Regions from separate parts of the Massilia sp. LMS1-1-1.1 genome, predicted to be linked through region 2. Evidence: predicted binding sites of a transcription regulator. Region 2 holds the regulator's gene; the other holds the start of a gene.
The links. Region 2 encodes FliA, which starts transcription of late flagellar genes. Its sites were predicted from a motif close to CTAAAGTTTNNNNNNNNNNNGCCGNTA; they were not measured.
Positions count from the first base shown of each region.

Region 1 (11,809 bases), on a different contig from region 2:
GGGCTGTCCAAACAGCATTTTCCAGTGCGGCAGTACAGGCAACGGCATACTCGGGCCGGGCCGTGCAAACGGCGTTTTCCAGTGCGGCCGTGCAGGCGACGGCGTATTCGGGCCGCGCGACGGGGGCTGCCAGCACCGCATTTTCCAGCGCGCCTGCCTCACTTACCGCAGCGGTGGTCAAATCGTCTTCGACTGGCCTGGAAATGGGGCGCTTCTATGTTGATCGTCCGGTATTGAACCGCGATCCGCAATAGAAAAGCGGAAAACAGATGTGGCTGCCGCACGCGGCAAGCCTGACTTACCCAGACGGCACCTCTCAGTTTGCCGTCTGTCAGGCGCTCTTAGGCAGCCATCAACTCGCGCAGTTCACGAATGCTGAAATCGCTGATTTCATGCATGCGGATGAGGATCGTGGCGCCGATCGGCAAGGTGTTGTGACGAATCTTGCTGATAACAGGTGGCGCCACTTCCAGAGCTCGCGACAAGGCGGCATCGTTTTTCAGTTGCAGCTTGTCGATGATCGCATCGAGGACGCGATTCGGGTTGTAGGTAGGCAAAGAGGTAATTTGTTTGAGAGACATGATCAAAAATCCGTACTTGTTGTATTAGAGCAAGAAAAAACAGAATGTCTCTTCTGCACTAATTCAGGGTAAACACACTAAAAAGCGCCATCACTTATGCGGCTTTTACGCCACAAACAATATAATACACGCTATTGTTGATTTTTGCGTAACTTAGAGCAAAATTGTGATAATTGAAGAGAATTGACGCACTTGGAATGTGCTAGAGGATAACTCAAATCGGAAAAATTTGCTGCACGTCATCAATTTTTACGATGAGCAACACCGCTATGCATGAGCCAGGCTATGGCCATGAGGGTGCCCAGGCGGGCCATTTCTGCGGATAAATGCCAGCCTTGCACGGCCACGCCGGCCGGGGTGGCAAGCGGGCAAGTGCATGGGGAATCGTCCGCGCGGCACCAGGCCAGTTGCCGGCGAATTTCATCGGGCGGTGGTGGGGGTTGCAGCGCATGTTCGCGCCGGCGCATATAAGCGCGCACTTGCTCCTTGCTGGGGTGACTCGTTGCTCGCATGGCTCGCTCCTGCTGACGGGAAACAACGTCACGCTGGTTGTAGATGCAGAGCCCGCCACAAGAGCCCAGACGCGTGACGACATTGCTCACCATATCGCCAGCGCGCCATGGCGCGTTTGCGGTGCATCAAATGGCACGGCCCCGGTGTTGCGCCGGAACCCGTACTGCCCCACGGCCTGCTTCCGTCTTATTTCTTTTGCTGGCGCACGCGCTGTTGCTGTTTTTCCTGCGTTTGCTGGCGGTTCTGCTTGCGCTCGAACAGGGTGACCGCATCTTTCTTGGCTTGCTCGACAGTACGCATTTCTTCATGCGCATCGTGCGGGACGAAAAATTCGGCGTCCTGCGCCGCCACGACCAGCTTGATGGCGGCTTCGTCGTCGAGGTCGTACAGTTCCGTCAGGACGGTGGTGACCTCGTCCAGGTATGCTTCGTAAGTGAGGGTGCTCATGCTGTCTTCCTTAAGTGAGTGGCGCAGCGCGGGAACGGCGCGCTGCGCGCCGGCCCAGCAAAGTGCGCAGATAACCGGCCATTTTACCCGATGCCGGCGCCATCGGCGGACAGCGGCCGCAAGGCATCGGCCACGCGCGCATAGCGCAGGCGCACGCCCAGCTCGCGCTTGATGCGCGTATTGTGCAGTCGGCGCGATTCGGACATGAACGACAGCAGCATCGGCGTGACCACCTGCCGCAGCGCGGCACGGGGCAGGCGCGGCGGGCGCGGCAGGCCGAACGTGTCGGCCACGGCATCGAAATACTCGGCCATTTTGAGTTCGCTGTCATCGCTGGCGTGATATACGCGTCCCGGTTTGCCGCGCCACAAGGCCCGCTCGATGATGCGCGCCAGGTCGTCCGCATGGATATGGTTGGTGTACACATCGTCATCCGCGGCCAGGGCCGGCGTGCCTTCGCGCAAGCGTTTCAAGGGCAGGCGGTCGTCGGCATAGATGCCGGGCACGCGCAGGATGGCCACCTTGGCGCCGCGTCGCGCGCCCCAGCCGCGCAAGACCTGTTCGGCGTCCACCCTCCGCTTCGCGCGCGCATTCGCTGGCGCCGTCGGCCGCGTTTCATCGACCCAGGCGCCAGCGCAATCGCCATACACACCGCTGGTGCTCACATACACCATGCGTGCATGCTCGGGTAAAATGGCGGCCAGATTGCGCGTGCGCCGGTCCAGCAAGCCCGACGACAAGGGTGGCGCCAGGTGCACGATCATCGTCGCCAGTCCCGCCAGCCGTTTCAGGCTGGCCCGGTCGTCGAGGTTGGCCACGATGGGCACGGCGCCGGCTTCCCGCAACTGCGCGCAGCGCGCCGACTGGCTGGTGACGGCAAAGACGCGAAAGCGCGCGCGCAGCAGGGGCAGCAAGCGCATGCCGACGTCGCCGCAGCCCAGGATCAGCAGGCGCGGCAAGCCTGACGGCTTGCGCAAAGAGTGCATTAACATATTTTTCATCTCAAGGATTGTATGACTTTTCAAGTTACTGTTCAGCCCAGCGGCCACCAGTTCAGCTGCGAAGCGGACGAAACCGTGCTGGCGGCGGCGATACGCGCCGGCGTGGGCTTGCCGTATGGCTGTAAAAATGGCGCCTGCGGTTCCTGCAAGGGCAAAGTGGTTTCCGGCACCGTCCAACACAAGGCGCACCAGCAGCGCGCCCTGACGCCGGAAGAGGAAGCGGCCGGCTTTTCCCTGTTCTGCTGCGCCACCACGGACGCCGACCTCGTCATCGAAGCGCGCGAAGTGGCGGGCAGCAGCGACTACCCGATCAAGAAAATGCCGTCGCGCGTGACCACCATCGAAAAAGTCGCGCCCGACGTCGTCGTGCTGACCCTGCAGTTGCCGGCCAGCGAGCGCCTCAACTACCGCGCCGGACAGTATATCGAAATCCTGTTGCGCGACAACAAACGCCGCAGCTACAGCATGGCCAGCGCGCCCGCCGACGGCGGCCCCGTGACCCTGCACATCCGCCACCTGCCGGGCGGCCTGTTTACCGACCAGGTATTTGGCACCATGAAGGAGCGCGACATCCTGCGCTTCGAAGGCCCGATGGGCACCTTCTTCCTGCGCGAAGATTCCGACAAGCCCGTCGTGCTGCTGGCCTCGGGCACGGGCTTTGCACCCTTGAAAGCCATCGTCGAGCACATGATCAACGAGCAATCCACGCGCTCGATCACCCTGTACTGGGGCGGGCGCCGTCCGCACGACCTGTACATGGATGCGCTGTGCCGCCAGTGGGCCGCCGACTTGCCGCAGTTCACCTATGTGCCTGTCGTGTCGGACGCCTTGCCGGAAGACGGCTGGAGCGGCCGCACGGGCTTCGTGCACCAGGCCGTCATCGCCGACTTGCCCGACCTGTCGGGCCACCAGGTATATGCCTGCGGCGCGCCCGTGATGGTCGATTCGGCCCACCGCGACTTCGTGCAGCTGTGCCAGTTGCCAGACGACGAGTTTTACGCGGACGCCTTCACCACGGAAGCCGACTTGGCCAAGTAAGCGTCACCGTCCAGACAGCGGGGCGCGGCTGGTGCGGCGCCCGCTGCCACCACCGCTCTACCCCGCTGCTTCCTGGAAATTTCATGTCTCTCGCTTTCGCCGGCAACGGCTTCAGTACCCTGCGTCACCGCAACTTCGCCTTTTACCTGTCCGCCCGCGTGCTGGGCACGGTGGCCGTGCAGATGCAAAGCGTGGCCATCGGCTGGCAGGTGTACCAGATCACGGGCAGCCTGTTCGACCTGGGCTTGATCGGCCTGGCGCAATTCGCGCCCTTCCTCGTATTGATTTTGCCGGCAGGCCATGTGGCCGACCGCTACAACCGCCGCAACATCATCGCCTGGTGCCTGGCGGCGCAGCTCGCTTGCGCGCTGGCCCTGCTGGCGTTCACTCTGAGTGGGCTCTCCATCGTCTGGCCCGTGTTTGCCGTGCTGGTGCTGTTCGGCAGTGCGCGCGCCTTCATGATGCCGGCCACGCAGGCCGTGCTCGTCAACATGGTGCCCACGCAACACTTCAGCCGCGCCGTCGCGCTCAGCTCGTCGAGTTCGCACGTGGCCATCATCCTGGGGCCTACCCTGGGTGGCTTACTGTATTACTTCGGCCCCAAGGTCGTGTATTTGATCTCGTCCGCGCTGCTGGTCGTGTCCGTCCTGCTGATGCGCGCCACCACGCCGGCGCCGCAGGTGGTCAAGCGCGAACCCGTCAGCTGGCATACCCTGCTCGAAGGCTTGCGCTTCGTCTGGTCGAAACCCATCGTGCTGGGCGCCATTTCGCTCGACCTGTTCGCCGTCCTGTTCGGCGGCGCCACGGCGCTGCTGCCGGCGCTCGCGCACGACGTGCTGCATATCGGCCCCAGCGGCCTGGGCTTGCTGCGCACGGCGCCCGGGGCCGGCGCAGCCCTGTGCTCGATCGCGCTGGCCATCTTCCCCATCACGCGCAGGGTTGGCCCATGGATGTTCGGCGGCGTGGCCGTCTTCGGCCTGGGCACCCTGGTGCTGGGCAGCACCAGCTATTTCCCGCTGGCGCTGGCGGCGCTGTTCCTGATGGGCGCCGGCGACATGGTCAGCGTCTACATCCGCCACCTGCTGGTGCAGTTCGAGACGCCCGACGAAATCCGCGGCCGGGTCAGCGCCGTGAATGCCGTCTTCATCGGCGCCTCGAACGAGCTGGGCGAATTCGAATCGGGATTGACGGCCGGCTGGTTCGGCCTCGTGCGCGCCGTACTCTTCGGCGGCGCCGCCACCCTGGCCGTGACGGGCATCTGGGCCGTGCTGTTCCCCGTGCTGTCGCGCATGGACCGCTTCCCCCACCACGAGAAGGAAGCGGCCGCCAGGACGGCTACCACGGCAAGTTCATAAGGCCTAAGATGCGCTATCGCCACTGACGAACCCGTACCATGAAAATCACGTTTCCGTTCCGCAGCTTCATCCGCAGCCGCCCCCACCTGAGCATGGCCACGGTCATCGGCGTGGCGGCCGGCCTGCTGCTGCCCGCATCGTGGCAACAGATGACGCGTTTGCTGACGGCGTGGAACGTGGCCGTCTGGTTCTACCTGGCGACGATGGCCTGGATGATGATGCGCGCCAACCATCACAAGGTCAAAGCCATGGCGGCGCGCCAGGACGAGCGGGCGGCAACAGTCTTGTCGGCCCTGTCCGTCGCTTCCGTGATGAGCCTGGTGGCCATCGTCTCGCAGCTGTCTTCGATGAAAGACCTGGCGCCGGACGAGCGCGCGCTGCACTACGGCCTGACGATACTCACCCTGGTCGGTTCCTGGTTCCTCGTCGGCACCCTGTTCTGCTTCCACTATGCCCACCTGTATTACCAGGCCGATCCCGCACTGCGCCCCCTGAAGTTTCCCGACGACGAGCAAAACCCCGATTACTGGGATTTTCTCTATTTCGCCATCACCATCGCCGTGGCCGTGCAAACGTCGGACGTTTCCGTGCAGACGCGCATGATGCGCCAGATCGTGCTGGGGCAATCCGTGCTGAGCTTTTTCTTCAACCTGGTCGTGCTGGGGCTGTCGATCAATATCGCCGCCGGCCTGATCAATGGTTGAAATAATTTCGTAGTGGAAACTTGACCTGGCTGAAGGGTTAAGCTCATCTTAATCGTGCGCACCCTCTTGAAATACTGGAAAGAGGAGTAAGATAAGTTCCATGCACAGAGGTCATGTGCATGGGGCAGCAACCAGGCCGCAGCACGCCTGAGATGGGTTTTTTTTGAATTGACAGGAGTAAGCATATGCAAATCAATATTCATACCGACAGCACCATCGCCAACACCGCTGGACTGAACGAACATGTGCAATCCGTACTTGAAAGCGCACTGAACCGCTTCCGCGACAACCTGACCCGCATCGAAGTCCACATCAGCGACACGAATGGCCCGAAAGGCGGCGCAGACGATATTCGCTGCGTCATGGAAGCACGCGTTGCTGGCTATCAACCGATTGCCGTGACCGAACAGAACGCCACCGTGCATCAATCCGTTGCCGGCGCCACCGACAAACTGAAACGCGCCATCGATAGCGCCCTGGGCCGCCTGCAAGACAGCAAGCGCCACGCCACCGGCAAGAATGCCGTGATCGATACGGCCGAAGCGGAAGAAACCGCCGAGTAACTCCCCACCCGCAGGATTTCCAGAGACTGAGGCAGCCGTTCAAGGCTGCCTTTGCACATCTGGGCCACCTTCCTGCGCGACAACACCCATAGCAAAACAGCAAGCATTCCGGCGCATTAACACCGCAATGAAATAATTGTCGTATTTCTCACAGTAAGTGACATCAAGCAAGCATTTGCCGTTACAGCCAAGGCCGCTTTACGCTATCATGAAGCTACCGGCCCCCTGCTCGCGCGCGCCGGCTTTTTGAAAGTGTGATTGTGGAACAGATCGGCAACTTCGGCGCTTCAGGCTGCAACATCGGCGATTTACAGTTATTTCGCGATGGGGCGGATAGCCAGACGGCCGCCATGCTGGCGCCCTGCCCCGTCATGCGCCTCGAAGCGGGCGAAGCCATTGCCGACACACAGGGTACTTGCCTGTACATCGTCCTGCGCGGTTCGCTGGCCGTGGCCGCCGACATCCACACGGGCATGGATGACGGCACCGTCAGCAAGGTCTTGCCCGGCGAAAGCGTGGGCGAACAATCGGTGCTCGATGAAGCGAGCAACCTGGCCGCCATTTCCGCCCTGGAAGAAACCGACTTGCTGGTGATCGACGCGGCCGTCGTCTGGGAATTGATCGAGCAATCGAACGGCCTGGCACGCAACCTGCTGCGGCTGCTGTCCTTCCGCATCCGCGCCGCCAATGCCCTGCTGCGCCGCCGCCAGAAACTGGGCGAATTCTACCGCCAGCTGTCGATGGTCGACAGCCTGACGGGCTTGTACAATCGCGCCTGGCTGACGGATTTACTGCCGAACATGATCGTCACCGCCCACGCCAGTGCCTCGCCGCTGTCGCTAGTGATGATAGACCTCGACCATTTCAAGCGTTTCAACGACACGCACGGCCACCAGGCGGGCGACCAGGCGCTGCGCATCGCCGCGCAAGTGCTGGGCGCGGCCCTGCGGCCCACGGATTTTGCCGTGCGCTATGGTGGCGAGGAAATGATGGTGATCTTGCCCGATACCAACGAACACGTGGCCCTGCGGGTGGCCGAACGCCTGTGCGAACGGATGCAGCAAGCCGTCATCTTCGCCGACATGCGCAGCGCGCTGCCGCACATCACGGGCTCGTTCGGCGTGTCCAGCCTGGCGGCCGAACAGGACGACCATGCGCTGATCGCGGCCGCCGACGCGGCGCTGTACCGCGCGAAGGCAGGCGGACGCAACCAGGTCATGCTGTAGATCAGGCGACCTTGCTGTCGGCAGGCTTGGCAGCCTCATCCTTCTTGCTGCTGTGCGCGGCGATGAAATCCGCATAGCCCTTCTGCACCAGTTCATAGGTCTTGTCGATATTGCCGGCGATATCGCCACCCAGCACTTTCAAGCCTTCCAGGATATCGCGCGCTTCCTTGAAGCCTTTTTCCATGCCGCCGCTGATGGTATCCATGAACTTGGTCAGGGCCGCATCGTCATCCAGGTCGGGATTCTGTTTCTTGAAGGCGTCAAAAAAACCGGTCGACAGCGATACAATGCGGCTCGCCGTCGCTTCGGCGCTATTGTCCTGCGACGCCGCGTTCTGGATTGCATCGTCGCCGTACTGGCCCTTCAGCGCTTCATTGATGTTGGTGATGGCCGTCTTGTACAGCAGCGCCAGCGGCTCATTCTCGGAACCGATCGACACGTTCAGCGACGCCTGCATGATGGAAGCGTTCAATTGCAGCTTCGTCCGGTCGTTGACGCTCATTTCAGCGTTGACGCCGTCCTTTTGCTGGACTTTCTCGTCCTTGCCGGCAACACCCGTACTGACGGAAGTCACGGAAGGGTTGGAATTGCCGCCTGCGGCGATGGGAATTGACACGATAGACCTCCTTGAACGGGCAATGTATGCCACCATGCGGGAAACTCGATGATGACCATCCTCTCGTGTAGTATCGGCAGGTTTTCAGAAAACTGTAGCAGCGGCGCGTTTACGGCCCGGATAACCAATCAAGTAACCAAGTATTGACCATCAATGACTAACCAGACCTTTCTTTGGCACGACTACGAAACCTTTGGCGCCCAGCCGCGCCGTGACCGCCCGGCCCAGTTCGCCGCCATCCGCACGGATGCCGAGCTCAACGAGATCGGCGAACCGATCATGCTGTATTGCCAGCCTGCCAATGATTTCCTGCCCGACCCGCAATCGTGCCTGATCACGGGCATCACGCCACAGCAGTGTCTGCAGCTGGGCGTGCCCGAACACCAGTTCGCCGCCACCATCGAAGCGGCCTTTTCGGAGCCGGGCACCATCGGCGTGGGCTACAACACCATCCGTTTCGACGATGAAGTCACGCGTTTCCTGTTCTGGCGCAACCTGATCGACCCGTACGCGCGCGAATGGAAAAACCATTGCGGCCGCTGGGACATCCTCGACGTGGTGCGCATGACGCATGCGCTGCGCCCGGAAGGCATCGAATGGCCGAAACGCGACGATGGCCAGACCAGTTTTAAGCTGGAACACTTGAGCAAGGCCAACGGCCTGGCCCACGAGGCGGCGCACGATGCGTTGTCCGACGTGCGCGCGACCATCGCCCTGGCCCGCCTGATCAAGCAGAAACAGCCGAAACTGTTCGAATTCTGCCTGGCCCTGCACAAGAAGGACCGGGTCGCCAGCGAAATGGGCATGCACCTGGCCGCCGGCGAGCGCCAGCCTTTCCTGCACGTGTCGGGCATGTTCCCCGCCGAACGGGGCTGCGTGGGCGTCGTCTGGCCGCTGGCCACGCACCCGAGCAACAAGAACGAGATCCTCGTCTGGGATTGCGCTTACGACCCGCGCGAACTGTTCCAGCTGGACGCCGACACCATCCGCACGCGGCTGTTCACGCGCAAGGAAGCCATGCCCGAAGGCATGACGCGCCTGCCTGTGAAAAGCGTGCACCTGAACAAATCGCCCATGCTGGTCGGCAACCTGAAAACCCTGTCGCCGGCCATGGCCGCGCAATGGGGCATCGACGTGGACGCCGCGAAGGTCAACGCGCAGCTGGCCGCGACGGCGCCGAACATGGATGCGATCTGGGCCGAAGTGTTCCAGCGCCCTGGCGCGAATGTCGCGCTGGACGTGGATGAGGATTTGTATAACGGTTTCGTCAGCAACGACGACCGCCGCCTGCTCGAATCCTTGCGCCGCGAAACGCCGGCCAAGCTGGCCACGGCCCGCCCTTCGTTTGCCGACGAGCGCCTGCAGGAATTGCTGTTCCGCTACCGCGCCCGCAATTTCCCGCAAACCCTGAGCGAAGCGGAAAGCCTGCGCTGGGAACAGCACCGCGCCGCCCGCCTGTTCGACGGCGACGGCGGCGCCCGCACCATCGAAATGCTGTTTACGGAAATCGACGGGCTGTCGGAATCGGTCGATGAGCGGGGTGAGGAAATTCTGGGAGAGTTGTACGATTACGCGGAGATGGTGGCGCCCATGCGCGATTAGTCGCACCTAACTAAACCTACTGCGCGTCGGTTTTGTTAGGCGCTGTGAGGCCTGCTGAATGTAATTTTTCAGCCCGCACGGTGCGCTTTGATCACATCGCGCGCTCAATTTGCAGCCGTAGGTCGGATTAGCGGGCCGAAGGCCCGCGTAATCCGACAACATTGTTGACGTTACCGGTGTTGTCGGGTTACGGCCGCTGGCCTAACCCGACCTACATTTTTTATGGATGGCGCTTAAACCGAACGGTGTTGATTGATCGCATCGCGCGTCTCGATCGCCACGCGGCGGGCAGCGTCGGCCCAGTCTTCATCCGCTTGCGGCGTGGCGTAGATGATGGCGCGCGACGAGCTGATCATCATGCCCATGCCCTTGGCCGTCTGGCCCGCGCCGACCGTGGCGGCGATGTCGCCGCCCTGGGCGCCGATGCCGGGCACCAGCAGCGGCATGTCGCCGACGATGGCGCGCACTTGCGCCAGTTCTTCAGGGAATGTGGCGCCGACGACGAGCGCGCACTGGCCGTTCTTGTTCCATTTGTCGGCCACCAGGCGCGCCACGCGCTGGTACAGCGGTTCGCCATCCGTATTCAAGAATTGCAGGTCCGAGCCGCCCGGGTTCGAGGTGCGGCACAGGATGATCACGCCGCGGTCTTTCCACGCCAGGTAGGGATCGAGCGAATCCTCGCCCATGTAGGGGTTCACGGTGACGGCGTCGGCGCCGTAGCGCTCGAACGCTTCGCGCGCGTATTGCGTGGCTGTCGCGCCGATGTCGCCCCGTTTCGCGTCGAGGATCAGCGGGATGTGCGGGTAATTCTCGCGCACGTAGCGGCAGATGTCTTCCAGCTGCTTTTCCGCGCCCAGCGCGGCAAAATACGCGATCTGCGGCTTGAAGGCGCAGGCCAGGTCGGCCGTGGCGTCGATGATGCGCGTGCAAAAGGTGGTGATTCCATCAGGCAAGTCGCGCAGTTCGGCCGGCAGTTTCGCCAGGTCCGGGTCCAGGCCCACGCACAGCAGGGAATTATTGGCCGTCCACGCGGCGGATAATTTATTGATGAAATTCACGGCACACCTTCTCTATATTCAGTTGCAAACCCCGTATTGTAACGCGGCATGGACCTGGGAAGGCAGCCAGGGGCCGCGGCCGGCGCTTATTAAACCGACATTGCGGGCCGTTTCAGGTATATTTGCCTCACCTCCTTTACTCTGCACGGAACCCATCATGCAAATCATCAATCAATTCACCAAATGGCTGCGCCTGGCCCTGAGCGTCACCGTCCTGGCCGGCATCCTGACGGGCTGCGGCTACAACGAATTCCAGAGCAAGGACGAAGCCACCAAGGCCGCCTGGGGCGAAGTGGTCAACCAGTACCAGCGGCGCGCCGACCTGATTCCCAACCTGGTCAACACCGTCAAGGGCTATGCCACGCACGAACGCGAAACCCTGGAAGCGGTGACCAAGGCGCGCGCCGCCGCCACCAGTTTCCAGATCACGCCCGAAGTGCTGAACGATCCGGCCGCGTTCGAGAAATTCCAGCAAGTACAAGGCCAGCTGTCGTCGGCCCTGTCGCGCCTGATGGTGGTGTCCGAGAAATACCCTGACCTGAAGGCTGACACCAGCTTCCGCGACTTGCAGTCGCAGCTCGAAGGCACGGAAAACCGCATCACCGTGGCGCGCCAGCGCTACATCGTTGCCGTGCAGGATTACAACGTGCATGCGCGCAGCTTCCCGAACAACCTGACGGCCATGGTCTTCGGCTACAAGGTCAAGCCATCGTTCACGGTGGAAAACGAAAAAGCCATCTCGACCGCGCCGACCGTCAACTTTGGCAAATAAGATGAAAGCCTGGTCTTATCTGGCGGCGCTGGCGACGGCGCTGCTGCTGTGGACGATGCCGCCAGCCGGCGCACAGGGCTTGCAGCCCGTGCCGCCGCTGGCGGCGCGCGTGACGGACAACGCCGGCATGCTGGACGCCAAGCAGAAAGCGGCGCTGGAAGGCGTGCTGGCCGATTACGAAGCCAAGACGGGCAGCCAGATCGCCGTGCTGCTGGTCAAGAGCACGGAACCGGAAGCCATCGAGCAATACAGCATCCGTGTGACGGATGCCTGGAAGCTGGGCCGCAAGGGCGTCGATGACGGCGTGCTGCTGATGGTGGCGAAGGACAATCC
Region 1 covers NZ_JBFPNG010000045.1:327,089-338,897, forward strand. The annotation lists gene MRBLMS1_RS23480 (glycine-rich domain-containing protein) at 1-254, shown strand, start outside; gene MRBLMS1_RS23485 (hypothetical protein) at 342-581, opposite strand; gene MRBLMS1_RS23490 (hypothetical protein) at 824-1,093, opposite strand; gene MRBLMS1_RS23495 (hypothetical protein) at 1,281-1,541, opposite strand; gene MRBLMS1_RS23500 (SDR family oxidoreductase) at 1,625-2,542, opposite strand; gene MRBLMS1_RS23505 (CDP-6-deoxy-delta-3,4-glucoseen reductase) at 2,555-3,580, shown strand; gene MRBLMS1_RS23510 (MFS transporter) at 3,664-4,935, shown strand; gene MRBLMS1_RS23515 (DUF1345 domain-containing protein) at 4,974-5,639, shown strand; gene MRBLMS1_RS23520 (HPF/RaiA family ribosome-associated protein) at 5,825-6,202, shown strand; gene MRBLMS1_RS23525 (GGDEF domain-containing protein) at 6,463-7,428, shown strand; gene MRBLMS1_RS23530 (DUF5610 domain-containing protein) at 7,430-8,044, opposite strand; gene sbcB (exodeoxyribonuclease I) at 8,198-9,646, shown strand; gene pyrF (orotidine-5'-phosphate decarboxylase) at 9,880-10,704, opposite strand; gene MRBLMS1_RS23545 (LemA family protein) at 10,862-11,476, shown strand; gene MRBLMS1_RS23550 (TPM domain-containing protein) at 11,478-11,809, shown strand, end outside.
Region 1: the regulator FliA is predicted to act here: its motif matches at 8,116-8,142, upstream of MRBLMS1_RS23530 (DUF5610 domain-containing protein).

Region 2 (11,809 bases):
AAATGCTGGCCGCCGGCTTTTCCGCCAGCCTGGCGCGCTACCTGATCGACAAGCTGCCCGCCGGCCTCGACGGTGCGCAAAGCATGCGCTGGATCAAGACCGTCCTCAGCCGTAACCTGAACACGGTGGCCAATGAAGACGCCATGCTCGAGCAGGGCGGCGTGTTCGCCCTGGTGGGCCCGACCGGTGTCGGCAAGACCACCAGCACGGCCAAGCTGGCGGCCCGCTGCGTGATGCGCCACGGCCCGGAAAAGCTGGCCCTGATCACCACGGACGCCTACCGTATCGGTGCGCATGAGCAGCTGCGCATCTACGGCAAGATCCTCGGCGTGATGGTGCATTCCGTGAAAGATGAAGCGGATTTGCGCATCGCCCTGAAAGAATTGAAGAACAAGCACACGGTGCTGATCGATACGGTGGGCGTGAGCCAGCGCGACCAGATGGTGACGGAGCAGGTGGCCATGCTGTCGGGTGCCGGCGCCGACGTGAAGCGTTTGCTGTGCCTGAATTCCACGGCAACCCAGGAAACCCTCAACGAAGTGGTGCGCGCCTATCAGGGCAGCGGCCTGGCCGGCTGCATCATGACCAAGCTCGATGAAGCGGCGTCGATCGGCAACGTGCTCGACGTGGTGATCCGCCAGAAGCTGAACCTGTTCTATGTGTCTAACGGCCAGCGCGTGCCGGAAGACCTGTACCTGGCCGACCGCGGCTACCTGATCGACCGCGCCTTCAAGCTCAAGCGCGACTCGGCTGCCACGCAGTTTTCCGATGCCGAACTGCCGCTCCTGATGGCGCAGGCAGCCGCCCGCAACAATGAAGCGCGCGGGGTGCATCTTGGCTAATTTTGATTTCGACCAGGCCGAAGGCTTGCGCCGCATGCTGGCCGGCCCGCAGCCGCGCGTCATGACGTTCCTGTCGGCCACGCCGCAGGACGACAAGGGCGCCATGCTGGTCAACCTGGGTGCTTCGCTCGTCTACGGCGGCAATGACGTGCTGCTGCTCGACGCCAGCGGCGGCAGCGATGGCGTGGCCGCGCGCCTGGGACTGGCACACGGCGCCAGCCTGCGCGACGTGGCGCGCCAGCAGTGCGGCTTGAACCAGGTCATCCACCAGGTGCCGCAAGGCTTCGGCGTGGCCAGCCTGGGCGCACGCAACCACCTGATGGACAGCATGGATTATGCGGGCGAGGACGAGCTGCGCCGCCTGGGCAAGACCTTCGAAGTGCTGGCGCGCCAGAGCGGCATCGTGCTGGTCGACGGCGTCGTGGCAGAAGAGGGCGCCTGTTTCCCCGTGCCCTTGATGGCGTCGTCCGATATCGTCGTGCAAGTGTCGACCAGCGCCACCTCGATCAAGGCGGCGTACTGCCTGATCAAGCGCCTGAGCCAGGAACTGGGACGCCGTCCGTTCGGCATTCTCGTCACCGGTGCTTCCGAATCCGAAGCAAAAGTGGTATACGATAATATGGCACAGGCGGCGAGCCGTTACCTGGCCGTGAAGCTGACGTCGATGGGCTCGGTGCCTGCCGATGAGTATCTGCACCGCGCGGCGCGCCTGGGCCGCAGCGTGGTCGATGCGTTTCCGCTGGCCGGTGCCTCGGTGGCGTTTCGCGGACTGGCCGAGCGGCTGGCCCGTTCGGCGGCTCCCGTGCTTGGCGGCACCTTGTACCAGACGGGGAGCCCGCACCAGTTCAGCGCCTGACGCCAACCGTAGCACCAGATAAGATGAGAAAACAATAAGCAGCCTATGTACACGGTCAAAGGGAAATCGAACAAGGACTATTTGCTGACGGAGCACATTCCGCTGGTAAAGCGTCTGGCGCACCATATGAAGGCGAAATTGCCGCCTTCGGTCGAGGTCGATGACCTGATCCAGGCCGGCATGATCGGCCTGCTCGATGCCATCAGCCGCTATGAAGAGACGCATGGCGCGCAGTTCGAGACGTATGCCGTGCTGCGCATCCGCGGCGCCATGCTCGACGAATTGCGCACCAGCGACTGGCTGCCGCGCAGCATGCGCCAGAACATGCGCAAGATCGAAGAGGCGATGAGCACCTTGCAGCAGCGCCTCGGCCATCCGCCGACGGAGTCGGAAGTGGCGAAACTGCTCAAGATGTCGCTGGCCGACTACCAGGAAATGCTGGGCGACGGCGGCGGCCACCAGCTCGTGTACTACGAAGACTTTCATGACCCGGACGGCAATGACAGCTTCCTCGACCGCCATTGCGTGGACGAGGACAGCGACCCCTTGCGTTCCCTGCTCGATACCGATTTCCGGCAATCCGTGATCGATGCCATCGACGCGCTGCCACCACGCGAGAAAATACTCATGGGCCTGTATTACGAAGAAGAGCTGAACCTGAAGGAGATCGGCGCGGTGATGGGCGTATCCGAATCGCGCGTCTCGCAGCTGCATACCCAGGCCGTCGCGCGCCTGCGCGCAACCTTGAGGGAGCAGGCGTGGACTGGTCCAGCGTAATCGGGCTGGCGCTGGCGCTGGCGGGCCTCTTGGTCGGCCAGGCACTGGAAGGCGGCAAGATGGCCTCCCTGCTGCAGCCGGCCGCCTTTGCCATCGTGGTCATCGGCACTTTCGGCGCCGTGCTGCTGCAAACGCGGCTGCGCACTTTCGTGCGCGGGCTGGAAATGCTGCGCTGGGTCTTCCTGCCGCCAGCCGACACGCGCGCCGCGCTGGCGCGAGACATCGGGCAGTGGAGCTTGACGGCGCGCCGCGACGGCCCGCTGGCGCTCGAGCGCCTGATGGAAAACACGGCCGACCGCTTCAATGCCAAGGGCTTGCGGATGATCGTCGACGGCATCGCACCGGACAAGCTGCGCCAGCTGCTCGACGTGGAAATCTCGGCCTACGAAATGGCCGAACGCCAGGCCGTCAAGGTGTGGGAATCGGCGGCCGGCTATTCGCCCACCATCGGTATTCTGGGCGCCGTGCTGGGCCTGATCCACGTGATGGAAAACCTCACTGACCCAAGTAAATTAGGCAGCGGCATCGCCGTGGCCTTCGTCTCCACTATCTATGGCGTGGGCCTGGCCAACCTGCTGTTCCTGCCGGTGGCGAATAAACTCAAGGCCATCGTTTCGCGCCGCGTGCTGCAGTACGAAATTACGGCCGCCGTGCTGTACGACATCGCCACGGGCGACCATACGCGCATCATCGAAGAGCGCGTGTCCAGCCTGCTGCACGAGCACTGACCATGATGCGGCGCGCGCGCAGGAAGTATGACGAGGAACCGGACAACCAGGACCGCTGGCTGATCTCGTATGCCGACTTCATCACCCTGCTGTTTGCCTTCTTTGTCGTGATGTACGCCATTTCGCAAGTCAACGAAGGCAAATACCGCGTCTTCCAGAATGCCATCGGCCAGGCTTTCAGCCTGGAAAAGGGCGCACCGCCCATCATCATGGAAGCGCCGCAAGCCATTCCTTTGCCGAATCCCGCCCTGAAACGCCGCACGGAAGCCATCCGCCGCGAGCGCGAACACATGACCCGCCTGGCGCAGGACTTGACGTCGACCCTGGCGCCGCTGGTCAAGGAAGGCAAGGTGCGGGTCACGCAGACGAGCCGCGGCGTGAGCGTGGAAATCAATGCCAGCGTGCTGTTCGACCCGGGCGCGGCGCGCCTGACGGTGGAGTCGGACCAGGCCCTGCGCGCCGTCGCCGTGCTGCTCAAGGACGATACGCACGACGTGCAGGTGGAAGGACATACGGACGTGCAGCCGATCAGCAATTCGACCTTTGCCTCGAACTGGGAATTGTCGGCCGCGCGCGCCAGCGCCGTGGTGCGCCTGTTCATCGCCAGCGGCGTCAAGGCGTCGCGCCTGACGGCCGTCGGCCACGCCGACAACATCCCCGTGGCGCCCAACGAAACGGCGGAAGGGCGCGCGCGCAACCGCCGGGTCGCCGTGACGATCCTCTCGGGCATCCCGGAAACGGTGACGGAAGTGCCGACGGCGCCGCCGGCCAACTAGGACAGGTTTGCGGGCCGGGGCCAGTGCGGCGGACCGGGCGCATGTCATTCGGTGGTCATACTGCAATGCTAGGCTGTGGCACTTCTTTTCAGCCTCCAGGTCCACCTATGTCTTACTCCAGAATGCTGCTTCCTTCGGCCATCGTCATCCTGTTGAGCGTTGCCGCCTGCGGCGGCGATAGTGATCCGGCGAGCAGCGTGCCACCGCTACCCACTGGCCGCTGGATCGCCGGCGATCTGCATACCCACACCACGCAATCGGCCGATGCGGATGTCAGCCAGACGCTGGACAAGGTGCTGGCCAAGGCGTTCGGCAGTTACGGCCTCGACTGGATGGCGCTGTCCAACCATTTGCGCGTCTCCACGCGCGATGCATTGGGCGCGCCGCTAGCGACGCCCATTCCCATGTCCATCGGCGCCGAGCGTTACGAGGTGCCACGCGTGCAGGCGCTGCAGGCGGGTGGCACCTACGCCGACAAACTGATCTTTTCCGGCTTCGAGTGGGACATGCCGACCCACGATCACGTCGGCATCGGCCTGTTCGAGGGCGCGGACAAGCTCAGCGCCAGCACCCGGGGCATGAAAGAGTTCGAATACCTGTTCACCACGCGCGACGCGGCCATGTTCGACGCTGCCGATGTTGTTGCATGGAAAGCAAAATACGGCGACACCCGCTACAACAAGACGGCTGCCGATGCCTTGCAAGCCATCAACTGGCTCAAGCAGAATTATCCGGAGACCAGCTACGCCGTCATCAATCATCCGTCGCGCAACAAGGGCAGTTACAGCATCGCCGACTTGCGCGCCTTTAACGATGCGGCTCCCAACATCATGTTCGCCATCGAAGGCATGGTCGGCAACCAGATGGAGCCGGACCGCGGCGGCTACACGGCAGCCTATACGGACGACAATGCGTTGCTGCGCGTGTATGGAGGCGTCGACTACGTGGTGGCCAAGCTGGGCGGGCCATGGGATGCGCTGCTGGGCGAGGGGCGTCGCATCTGGAACCTGACGGATTCGGATACCCACTTCAAGATCGTCGGCGGCAACAGCAGCGGCTACTTCCCGGGCGAGTATGCGAAGAACTATGTGTTCAACGGCGCGCAGGGCGCGCCGCTGGCGAAGGACTTGCTGGCGGGCTTGCGCTCGGGCAAGATGTTTTCCACCTATGGCGACCTGATCAACGCGCTGGACTTCAACCTGGCCAGCAAGGATGACCGCAAGGAGATGGGTGGGGAGCTGAAAGTCGGTAACGGCGACACCGTCACCATTACCATCCGCTTCAAGAGCCCGGCCAAAAACAACTACGAAAAGCCTGTCGACAGCGGCTTGGCCGCCAGCGTCAAGCCCGTTGTCGATCATGTCGACCTGATCGTCGGCGATGTCGGCGCGAAGGCGGCGGCAGGCACGCCAGCCTACAACGTTGCCAGCAATGCCAGCACGCGGGTGCTCAAGCGCTTCACCAGCGCGGACTGGAAACTCGGGGCTGACGGCTACTACAGCGTGAGCTACCGGACCACGGCGGCGAAGAACCAGTATTTCCGTCTGCGCGGCACCAATCTGGGGACCGATGTTGCCGGCCTGACGCAGGGTGGCGAACCGCTGGCCGACCAGCGCACGGGCACGACGGACAGTACCCAGCGTTTCAACGACATCAACGACCGCAATTACCGCAGCCTGTGGTTCTATTCGAATCCTGTGTTCCTTACCTTGCGCTAATAGCGTAGTCGGCCGCGCGTCGCCGGACGGTGCGGGATCCCGCTTGATCCAGCACCCGTTCCCGCTTGGTACAATCGCGGCCTTCTTTCTTTTATTTCTCCATCATGAAAAGCAGCTCCCAGGGCGGTCTCGTCTATTCCACCGAAACGGGCCGCATGTGTCCCGCCTGCCGCCAGCCGCTGGCGCAATGCGCATGCAAGGCGCAAGCGAAGGCGGCGCCGGTCGGCGATGGTGTGGTGCGCGTGTCGCGCCAGACCAAGGGCCGCGGCGGCAAGAGCGTTACCGTGGTCAAGGGCTTGCCGCTGGACGCCATCGCGCTGGCCTTGCTGGGCAAGCAGCTGCGCACGCAGTGCGGCTCGGGCGGCACGGTCAAGGATGGCGTGATCGAAGTGCAGGGCGACCATGTCGACACCATCGTTGCCGCGCTGACCAGGCTGGGCCACCAGCCGAAAAAGGCCGGCGGCTAGCCGGGAGGCGTGCGTGCGGAGGCGTGCGGCCCGCTGCCGCACGCCTGTGGTAACGTGCATTTCCTTTTATGCGCCACCTCATATGAATAACAAACTGACCGGTATCGCCATCGCCGCTGCCATCGCGGCAGTGCTGGCGGTCGTGTACTGGCCCGCGCCCGATGGTGGCGCAGCGGACGCTGCCGCCACCGCTGCCGCCAGCGCGCCGCCGGGGCGCAGCCTGGCATCGTATTTGAATATCGATGCCACTCCGGCCGCCGATGCCGCGCCCGTTGTCGTGTCCCTGGCGCAGCGGCTCGAACGCTTGGGCGCCAGCGGCAAGCCGGAAGACGCGTATGCGGCCTATAACCTGATCGACGACTGCATCGTCTTCCAGCGCGAAAGCCGCTTGCCGGGCATGGAATTCGAGTTGGGGCGCGAGATGACGGCGGAAGAAAAAGCCGCCCAGCAGCAGTTGTGTGCGGGCATGACGCAGCGCCAGCGCGAGGATCGCCTCGGCTACCTGGCCACTGCCGCGCAAGGCGGCGTGCCGGGCGCGGCTACCCTGTTCCTGTCGGAAGGCCCGTTCGGCGACCGCAGCGCGCTGCGCAACCGTCCCGACGATCCGCTGGTGCAGGCCTGGAAGCGGCAAGCGATCGCCCAGCTGACGGCGCAGGCGGACGCGGCGGAACTGACCAGCGTGTCGACCCTGATGATGGCTTACCTGCGCGATGGCGACGTGGTGCAGAAGGACGCGCCGCAAGCGTATGGCTACCTGCTGGCCCTGCGCATGGTCTACGACGACATCCTCACGCCAGGCACGACGAATCCGTACCAGGATGAATACTGGCACTGGCTGCGTAACGAGCTGACACCCGAGCAGCAGGCCGCCGCCCTCACCAAGGCGAATGGCATCGCCGCGAAATTCCGCCAGCATACGGGCCGGCCCGCGCACGGTTGAGTGCGTAGGCCAGCCCCTGCATGGGCTGGCCCGTGCATAAGCCAGTCCGCACATGGAACCGCCGCGCCGGCCCCATGCCGCCTGTCTGCCAGCGACGGCAGTGCCTGCAGGCGCCCCGATGCCGGTCAGGCAGCCGTTTTGCGGCGCCGTATGCTATACCCGATCAGGCCCAGTCCCGCCAGCAGCATGCCATAGGTTTCCGGTTCCGGCACGGCCGTGGTGATGGAAATGTCCAGCACGGAATCACGCACGCCGATGCCGCTTGCCACAAGGGTGTAGGTGCCAGGTCCCAGCAGGCCGTCGAAAGTCGAATGGGCAAACGAACCCAGCACGCCGGTGAAGGTATCCGATTGCACCAGGTTATTGCTGGAGTCGAACAAGTCAATGTTGACGCCAGTCAGGCGGGGACCGAAATCGTTGGCGCCCGTGACCAGCCAAGCCGCGTTGCCCGTGAACGACTGCACGCCGGCGCCGACCGTAAACGTGGTCGTTTGCAGCAGCGAGCCGTGCTCCGTCGTGAAGGTGTCGACGAACAAGGTGTCTTGCGCCATCAGCGGCGTGGCCACCACGGCGGTCGATACCAGGTGGTTGTAGAACACGGATTGCGTTTCGGCCTGCGCGACCGGCGCCAGCAGGGTGCAGCCGAGCAGCAGCGCCGCGCCAGCCTTGCTTACTGAGAGAGAGTTCATATCATGCTCCTATGTACTTGCGATTGAGGTGGTGTGCGTCATGGCGCAGCGCAAAGCGCAGGCTGGGGCGTGAAATGGATCAGCTATGCCTGCGGGAACGATGTTCGTGTCGGCGAGGAAAGTCCCACCTGGAGATGTACGGCGTACGCCAGGGATTAGCATATAGTCATCACCTGTCTCAAGTTTGAGCATGCTCAAACGTGCGGCGTCAAAAAGGGCTTGTGTTGTTTCTGCGTGCGGTGTTGTGGAGGGAATGCGGACGCGCTGGCACCGCCGCAGTCTCCCTGGAGGGAGCGACACGGCGATGATGTTCTCGATGGCAGTCGTATGGGTGCCGCTGCTCGGGACGGCGCCAGGCGTGCAGCAATGGCTTCTTGCTGGGGTGAAACGGGAAGACGCTTAGCCGATCACGACGCGCCGGCTGGCCGGGTTCGTCATCGGTTGGCCGCTGGGGCCGTAGAAATTGCCGCTTTGGGCCGTGGGGCGCATGGCGTTCAGGGCGCCTTGCGTGTGCAGCATGTGCTTGTTGACCAGCAGGCTGTTCAGCCGGTTTTGTTCCTTCGCTTCGCGCGTCGTCTCGAGCAGGGCTTTCCACAGGGGCGCTGCCTCGGCTTCGCTGGCGCTGACCAGCCAGTCTTCCATGCCCGCTTCGGCGGCGGTAAAACCTGCTGCCGCCAGCGCCTGGTGGCGTTGCGCCGCCAATTGGCTCAATTGTCCTACGAGTGCCGTCTTGCGCACCGTGAGCTCCGTGATTGCATCGATGTCAGCCGCAACCAGATGCCGCTGTTCTTCTTTCATCAATGCCAGCAATGTGGTCATGAGCTGTTGCTCGTCGCGCAGGCTGGAAAACGGAGTCACTGATTGCATGAGGGAACCTATCTATTTCGTGAGTGCAGCAAGTCCTTGACTGTGTCGAGGAGACCGTCCGCCACTTTTTCAGAGTTGACCTGGAACTGGCCGTCGGCGATCGCCAGCTTGATGCGTTCGACTTTTTTCGTGTCGAACACGGCGCCGCTGCCGGCAGTTGCACTGGCCGCTAATGCCTGTCCTTGCGGCGACAGGCGTACATTGTCCGACGTCGTCGGTGTTGCCTGGGCTTTCTCGGCATTCCGGGCGCCGGAGGTACTCGCGGGCGCCACCGGCAGGCCGGGATTGCTTTTAATGGTGTTGTCGGTAATTTTCACAGCGTGATCCTCGTCTGGTCGAAGTCAAAAAACTCCGGGATATGTGTCATTATCGGCACCTTCTTCCGAAACTTTAGTGCGCCAGACCACAATATCGCTGTCCATCCGGGTTTAAAAGGCGACCTCCACCATGCCGCCAGGCCGCGCCACGCCGCTGATCTGCTGGCCGCTCTGCGTGCGCACCTGCACCGTCTGGCCATCGCCGGCGCTGCCGATGGCGCGTCCTTCTGATGCCACCTGGAAACCGTTGCCACTGGAAACGACACGTACCAGCTGGCCCTGCATCACCACCGGCTTGCGGCGCAGGGTGTCGAGGCGCATCGGTGTGCCTGGCGGCAAGGAAATATTCGTGCTGGCGCCCACCACCTGGGCCATGTCCGTGGCGATACCTGCCGGCAATGCGGCCAGGTCGCCCTGCATCGTCACCAGCTGGCTGGCGTCGATGGCTTGTCCTTGCGCCAGCGGCACGGCACTGGCCACGTAGTCGCCCACGACGGCCACGTTTGCCTGCAAATAGATAGTCCAGCTGGAGGGCGCCGTGCAACGCACGCCGACGGTGGTCTTGCCCCAAGCGCGCGCACCCGGTGCCATGAACGCTTGCGGCGCGGGGCAGGCGGCCAGGTTCAGGCGCGGATCGACGGCGCCGACGGTGACCGTCACCTTGCCCGGCAAGCCATTGCTTTGCACTTGCAGGAACTGTTCCACGCTGTTGCGCAGCGCTTCCGGCGTCTGCCGGCCGGCGTTTTGCGCCTGTGCCAGCAGTGGCAGAGCGGCGAGAGCGAAGAGGAGAGCAAGCGGTGTTTTCATGGTGATAGGCCTCTGGAATAGTGCCATGATAGTGCGCGCCGCCCCGTTCGAAGCGCCGATTAAGGGGTAAAAGTACGGTCTGATCCGGCGATGGTCTTGCTGGTGGGCACCGTACTATGTTTCCTGTCATCACTATACCGCCATCCTTCCGCCATCTCGGGCGCCAGTGGCAGATCTTTCCGGAGCCTGACATGATAGGGAAACTCGACGATTACATGCGCTTCAACGAGACGGCGCTGAGCCTGCGCTCGACGCGCCAGGAATTGCTCGCCTCGAATATCGCCAATGCCGACACGCCCAATTACAAGGCGCGCGATGTCGATTTCGCCGCCGCATTGAAAGGGGCGATGGCGCGCAAGGATGGCGTGCCGCCAGCCCTGAAGGGCACGGCGCCGCAGCATATGCCGGGCAAGGGCGTGGCCGCGGTTGCGGGCGCGGCCGGTGGCGGCAAGGTCGAGACCCTGGCCGACGGTACGCCGCTGCTGTACCGCGCGCCTGCCCAGGGCGCCGTCGATGGCAATACGGTCGACATGGACCTCGAGCGCAATGCCTTTGCCGACAACGCCATCCGCTACGAGGCGGCCGTGACGTTCCTCAACTCGCAGATCAAGGGCATGCTGACGGCCATCCAGGGAGGACAATAATCATGTCGCTATTTAATATCTTCAATGTTTCCGGTTCGGCCATGAGCGCCCAGGCGCAGCGCCTGAACACGGTGGCCAGCAATCTGGCCAATGCCGATAGCGCCACCAGCGCCACGGGCGAAGCCTACCGCGCCAAGCAGGTCGTGTTCGAAGCCGTGCCCATGGCCAACGGCGCCACGGCCGTCAAGGTGCAGAAGGTGATCGAAGACCCGTCGCCGATGAAGCTGGTCTACGACCCGAAGAACCCGCTGGCCGACGAAAAGGGCTACGTCACCATGCCCAACGTGAATACGGTCGACGAGATGGTCAACATGCTGTCGGCTTCGCGTTCGTACCAGACCAACGTGGAAACCATGAACGCGGCCAAGTCGCTGCTCCTGAAAACCCTCACCATCGGCCAATAAGGCTGACTGACCATTATGGCAACCATCGATACCAGCACCGCCACCGTCACCGACCTGATGGCGACAATGAATCCGAAGAAGAACACGGCCGCGAAAGGCAGCGTCGAGGAAGAAACGAACAAATTCCTGACCCTGCTGGTGACCCAGCTGCAAAACCAGGATCCGATGAACCCGCTGGACAATGCACAGCTGACGAGCCAGCTGGCCCAGCTGTCCACGGTGACGGGCGTCAACAAGCTCAATACCACCCTGGAAACGCTCAAGACCAGCTACCAGCAGGCCGAATCCATGCAGGCGGCCAATATCATCGGCCACGGCGTGTTGACGGCAGGCAAGAACATCACCTTGAGCAAGAGCGCGGCCCTGCTGGGCGTGGACCTGGCGACGCCGGCCGACAAGGTCAAGGTCATCATCTACAACAGCACGGGCAAGGAAGTCCATTCCATCGACCTGGGGCCGCAGGATGCCGGTACCTTGCCGCTGGGCTGGAACGGTTCTACGGCCGAGCTCGATAAAGATGGCAAGCCGGTCGTGCTGGCCGACGGCGCCTACACCTTCTCGGTGGAAGCCACGCGCGGCGGCGCCAAGCTGACCGATGCGGCGGCGTTGATGTTCGGCTCGGTCGCCAGCGTGTCGACGGGCGCGGGCGGCGTGAAATTGAACGTGCCAGGCGTGGGCAGTATCACCATGGCCGATGTGAAGCAGATTTTGTAAGCCGCTCATTTGTAGCGTAGACCCTCTACCCCTAATTTCTACCAGGAGAACACAATGTCTTTCCAACAAGGCCTGAGCGGCTTGAATGGCGCCGCCAAATCGCTGGACGTCATCGGCAACAATATCGCCAACTCGGCCACCGTGGGTTTCAAGCAATCGCAGGCGCAGTTCGCCGACATCTATGCCAACTCGCTGTATGGCGTTGGGGGCAACCAGCCCGGTATCGGCGTATCCGTGTCGCAAGTGGCGCAGCTGTTCAACCA
Region 2 covers NZ_JBFPNG010000001.1:1,764,919-1,776,727, reverse strand. The annotation lists gene flhF (flagellar biosynthesis GTPase FlhF) at 1-842, shown strand, start outside; gene MRBLMS1_RS08145 (MinD/ParA family ATP-binding protein) at 835-1,698, shown strand; gene MRBLMS1_RS08140 (RNA polymerase sigma factor FliA) at 1,744-2,475, shown strand; gene MRBLMS1_RS08135 (flagellar motor protein) at 2,457-3,203, shown strand; gene motD (flagellar motor protein MotD) at 3,209-3,979, shown strand; gene MRBLMS1_RS08125 (CehA/McbA family metallohydrolase domain-containing protein) at 4,087-5,697, shown strand; gene MRBLMS1_RS08120 (translation initiation factor Sui1) at 5,802-6,164, shown strand; gene MRBLMS1_RS08115 (hypothetical protein) at 6,247-7,104, shown strand; gene MRBLMS1_RS08110 (FxDxF family PEP-CTERM protein) at 7,230-7,793, opposite strand; gene MRBLMS1_RS08105 (flagella synthesis protein FlgN) at 8,193-8,660, opposite strand; gene flgM (flagellar biosynthesis anti-sigma factor FlgM) at 8,669-8,977, opposite strand; gene flgA (flagellar basal body P-ring formation chaperone FlgA) at 9,089-9,784, opposite strand; gene flgB (flagellar basal body rod protein FlgB) at 9,976-10,428, shown strand; gene flgC (flagellar basal body rod protein FlgC) at 10,431-10,832, shown strand; gene MRBLMS1_RS08080 (flagellar hook assembly protein FlgD) at 10,848-11,546, shown strand; gene MRBLMS1_RS08075 (flagellar hook protein FlgE) at 11,601-11,809, shown strand, end outside.